2 regions of the Bacillus sp. DU-106 genome follow, and region 1 is predicted to be linked to the other one. Evidence: a T-box and tRNA genes for the amino acid it is inferred to sense, from the RefSeq annotation. Region 1 holds a T-box; the other holds one or more tRNA genes.
The links. The T-box of region 1 lies ahead of pheS (phenylalanine--tRNA ligase subunit alpha). A T-box ahead of a tRNA ligase gene usually reads a tRNA of that ligase, here a tRNA-Phe.
Positions count from the first base shown of each region.

Region 2: it encodes a tRNA-Phe, which carries the amino acid that the T-box ahead of pheS (phenylalanine--tRNA ligase subunit alpha) is inferred to sense. The anticodon was not compared.

Region 1 covers NZ_CP026607.1:4,535,153-4,537,512, forward strand. The annotation lists gene pheT (phenylalanine--tRNA ligase subunit beta) at 1-54, opposite strand, end outside; gene pheS (phenylalanine--tRNA ligase subunit alpha) at 73-1,107, opposite strand; T-box leader at 1,152-1,380, opposite strand; gene C3Y97_RS23055 (TrmH family RNA methyltransferase) at 1,429-2,226, opposite strand; gene sspI (small acid-soluble spore protein SspI) at 2,309-2,360, shown strand, end outside.
Region 2 covers NZ_CP026607.1:524,111-526,470, reverse strand. The annotation lists tRNA gene C3Y97_RS02825 (tRNA-Leu) at 62-143, opposite strand; tRNA gene C3Y97_RS02820 (tRNA-Cys) at 154-224, opposite strand; tRNA gene C3Y97_RS02815 (tRNA-Gly) at 239-313, opposite strand; tRNA gene C3Y97_RS02810 (tRNA-Gln) at 319-393, opposite strand; tRNA gene C3Y97_RS02805 (tRNA-His) at 457-532, opposite strand; tRNA gene C3Y97_RS02800 (tRNA-Trp) at 552-625, opposite strand; tRNA gene C3Y97_RS02795 (tRNA-Tyr) at 633-716, opposite strand; tRNA gene C3Y97_RS02790 (tRNA-Thr) at 727-802, opposite strand; tRNA gene C3Y97_RS02785 (tRNA-Phe) at 821-896, opposite strand; tRNA gene C3Y97_RS02780 (tRNA-Asp) at 906-981, opposite strand; tRNA gene C3Y97_RS02775 (tRNA-Met) at 985-1,061, opposite strand; tRNA gene C3Y97_RS02770 (tRNA-Val) at 1,088-1,163, opposite strand; tRNA gene C3Y97_RS02765 (tRNA-Glu) at 1,168-1,242, opposite strand; tRNA gene C3Y97_RS02760 (tRNA-Ser) at 1,260-1,351, opposite strand; tRNA gene C3Y97_RS02755 (tRNA-Asn) at 1,354-1,428, opposite strand; rRNA gene rrf (5S ribosomal RNA) at 1,437-1,552, opposite strand; rRNA gene C3Y97_RS02745 (23S ribosomal RNA) at 1,653-2,360, opposite strand, start outside.

The DNA of each region.
Region 1 (2,360 bases):
TGTTACATCTTTAATATCTACATACTCTTGTAACCAACGATATGATACGAACATACTTATCCTCCCCTTCCCTTACGCTCGTTTGAATTGTTGTAAGAAACGTACATCATTTGTATAGAAATGACGAATGTCATCTACTCCGTATTTCAACATTGCGATACGCTCTGCGCCCATACCGAATGCGAAACCTTGATATTCTTTTGAATCATAACCAGCCATTTCAAGTACGTTCGGGTGAACCATACCTGCGCCTAGAATTTCAATCCAGCCAGTTCCTTTACAAGTGCCGCAGCCTTTGCCATGACACATCATACAAGAAATATCCATCTCTACAGATGGCTCTGTGAATGGGAAGAAACTTGGACGAAGACGGATTTCACGATCTTCACCGAACATCTTTTTCACGAATACTTGCAGTGTACCTTTTAAGTCACTCATACGAATGTTTTTATCAATTACAAGACCTTCAATTTGCATGAACTGATGTGAATGCGTCGCATCGTCGTCATCACGGCGATACACTTTACCAGGACAAATAATTTTAATTGGGCCTTTTTCTTTATTATTTTCCATCGTACGTGCTTGCACAGAAGATGTATGTGTACGTAGTAACGTTTCTTCTGTGATGTAGAATGTATCTTGCATATCACGCGCTGGGTGATCTTTCGGTAAGTTTAGTGCTTCGAAGTTGTAGTAGTCTTTTTCTACTTCTGTTCCTTCAGCTACTTCATAACCCATACCGATGAATACATCTTCAATTTGCTCAACAACAGCCGTTAACGGATGGTGACAACCTGTTTCAACAGGACGACCTGGCAATGTAACATCAATTGTTTCAGTAGCTAATTTCGCTTCAATTACTGCTTTTTCTAAGTTACTAATTTTGTCGTCTAGACGCGTTTGAATCGCTTCACGTACTTCATTTACTAATGCTCCCATACGTGGACGCTCTTCTGCTGATAATTTTCCCATGCCGCGTAATACTTCTGTAATTGGACCTTTTTTTCCTAAATACGCTACGCGTACGTCGTTTAAGCCTTTCAGCTCTTTCGCTTCTTCAATAAGCTCTAACGCTTTTTGCTTTAGCTCTTTTAAACGTGCTTCCATTTTGGAACCCTCCTAATTTTAAAAATAAAAAAACCTCGCTCCCAAAAAGGGACGAGGTAAATTCGCGGTACCACCCTAAATTGACAGAACATGTCTGCCCACTCATTAGTTATAACGATCAATTCTGACCGGAACGCCTTTACATATACATGGTCCTGGCGTCAACTCCAGAGGTGAATTCACTTTCGTCTACCATAAGAATGCTTTCAGTCTACGACATTCTCTCCCTATATGGCGATTTTGTAAGCTACTCTTCTCTATCAACGTTTTTCGTTATTTAACTTTTAATATAATGTACTTCAACTTATTATAAGAAGTTTTTTATTTGTTCGCAACCGGGCTTTGCAAATAATACGTTAAAATCCCTGCTGCAACCGCAACATTTAATGATTCTGCCCCGCCGTAAATCGGAATATACAAGTTTTGATCCGTTTTTGCAAGAATTTCTCGGCGTACGCCATTTCCTTCATTTCCTACAATTAATGCAAAACTGCCAGCCGGCGTTACTTCACCATACGGAACTCCATTTTCAAGAGCTGTTCCATATACAGGAACGTTATTTTCTTTTAACTTGTCTACCCATTCTTCTAAGTTCCCTTTTACAATTGGTAAGTGGAAAATAGAGCCTTGTGTAGAGCGGAGTACTTTACTATTGTAAACATCAACACAACCTTCTCCAAGCACAACGGCGTGAATACCAGCTGCATCAGCTGTACGAATAATTGTTCCTAAATTACCTGGGTCTTGCAGGCCATCTAATAAAAGGAATTTCCCATCAGTAAGAGCTACTTCTTTCTCATGCTTCTCACAAACAGCAAATACACCTTGCGTCGTTTCTGTTTCACGAAGTATTTTTACAATCGCCTCAGGTACGATGTACATTTCCACATCATTAACTGTCCAATCTTTCGGAAGGTCTGTCTGATCTGAAACGATAAGTTCTGTTACAATTCCTGTCTTCAAAGCTTCCTCGACTAAGTGGAATCCTTCTACAAAAAATAAACCTTTTTTATCGCGTTCTTTTTTCGTTTGCAGCTTTTTCCACTGCTTTACACGCGGATTTTGTACTGAATCAATGTTTTTCATAATATGTATTTCCCTCTCTTCTTGTCTTATCATTATAGCCTATTTTTCATACATATTTACATAAAAAAGAACAAAAACTAACGTCAGTTTCAATTCTGAAGAAGAGGTGAAAGCAATGAGTTTTAATTTACGCGGTGCCGTATTAGCGAATGTATCTGGAAATTCAC
Region 2 (2,360 bases), 1.4 Mb from region 1:
GATGAAAACATAAAAAGACTCTACACATTTGGTGTAGAGTCTTTTATTACGCCGTTCATGATACCGATGGTCGGGGTCGAACCGACACTCCCGAAGGAACACGATTTTGAGTCGTGCGCGTCTGCCAATTCCGCCACATCGGCACAAAAGAAAAGGCGGCAACCGGATTTGAACCGGTGATAAAGGTTTTGCAGACCTCTGCCTTACCACTTGGCTATGCCGCCATATTAAATTTTATTGGAGCGGAAGACGGGATTCGAACCCGCGACCCCAACCTTGGCAAGGTTGTATTCTACCACTGAACTACTTCCGCAAAAATGGCTGGGCTAGCTGGATTCGAACCAGCGCATGACGGAGTCAAAGTCCGTTGCCTTACCGCTTGGCTATAGCCCATCGAATTCTTACTTAATTATATGTAAGTATCCATTAGATTATTTGTAATTTTTAAAATAAAAATGGGGCGACTGATGGGAATCGAACCCACGAATGCCGGAGCCACAATCCGGTGCGTTAACCACTTCGCCACAACCGCCATGTTGTGTAAATATATTTGGCAGGGGCAGTAGGAATCGAACCCACACTGGAGGTTTTGGAGACCTCAGTTCTACCTTTAAACTATGCCCCTATGTAAATGGTGGAGGGGGGCAGATTCGAACTGCCGAACCCGAAGGAGCGGATTTACAGTCCGCCGCGTTTAGCCACTTCGCTACCCCTCCGAAACTTACATGGTGCCGGCTAGAGGACTTGAACCCCCAACCTACTGATTACAAGTCAGTTGCTCTACCAATTGAGCTAAGCCGGCGTATTTTATTAAAATAAATGGTGGCTCGGGACGGAATCGAACCGCCGACACGAGGATTTTCAGTCCTCTGCTCTACCGACTGAGCTACCGAGCCTTATTAAAATGGCGGTCCCGACCGGGGTCGAACCGGCGATCTCCTGCGTGACAGGCAGGCATGTTAACCACTACACCACGGGACCATTTGGTTGCGGGGACAGGATTTGAACCTGCGACCTTCGGGTTATGAGCCCGACGAGCTACCGTGCTGCTCCACCCCGCGATAATACTATTCATATAAAATTTATATGGTGGAGGATGACGGGATCGAACCGCCGACCCCCTGCTTGTAAGGCAGGTGCTCTCCCAGCTGAGCTAATCCTCCAAAGTGGTGACCCGTACGGGATTCGAACCCGTGTTACCGCCGTGAAAGGGCGGTGTCTTAACCACTTGACCAACGGGCCAAATATTATAAATCCTATGGCGGAGAGCAAGGGATTCGAACCCTTGATACGCTTGTGACGTATACACGATTTCCAATCGTGCTCCTTCGGCCAACTCGGACAGCTCTCCAATGGCTCCGCAGGTAGGAATCGAACCTACGACCGATCGGTTAACAGCCGATAGCTCTACCGCTGAGCTACTGCGGAATAATATTGCCTGGCAACGTCCTACTCTCACAGGGACAAGGTCCCAACTACCATCGGCGCTAGAGAGCTTAACTTCCGTGTTCGGTATGGGAACGGGTGTGACCTCTCTGCCATCATTACCAGACATTATTCTTTTGAGACAATCATTATTATAACTTATTTACTTTAAAAGTCAACAAGTTTTTTATGTTCTCTCAAAACTAGATAACATTGCTACATATTATATGGTTAAGTCCTCGATCTATTAGTATTCGTCAGCTCCACATGTCACCATGCTTCCACCTCGAACCTATCAACCTGATCATCTTTCAGGGATCTTACTAGCTTACGCTATGGGAAATCTCATCTTGAGGGGGGCTTCATGCTTAGATGCTTTCAGCACTTATCCCTTCCGCACATAGCTACCCAGCTATGCCCTTGGCAGAACAACTGGTACACCAGCGGTGCGTCCATCCCGGTCCTCTCGTACTAAGGACAGCTCCTCTCAAATTTCCTACGCCCACGACGGATAGGGACCGAACTGTCTCACGACGTTCTGAACCCAGCTCGCGTACCGCTTTAATGGGCGAACAGCCCAACCCTTGGGACCGACTACAGCCCCAGGATGCGATGAGCCGACATCGAGGTGCCAAACCTCCCCGTCGATGTGGACTCTTGGGGGAGATAAGCCTGTTATCCCCGGGGTAGCTTTTATCCGTTGAGCGATGGCCCTTCCATGCGGAACCACCGGATCACTAAGCCCGACTTTCGTCCCTGCTCGACTTGTAGGTCTCGCAGTCAAGCTCCCTTATGCCTTTGCACTCTACGAATGATTTCCAACCATTCTGAGGGAACCTTTGGGCGCCTCCGTTACACTTTAGGAGGCGACCGCCCCAGTCAAACTGCCCACCTGACACTGTCTCCCGGGTCGATAAGACCCGTAGGTTAGAATT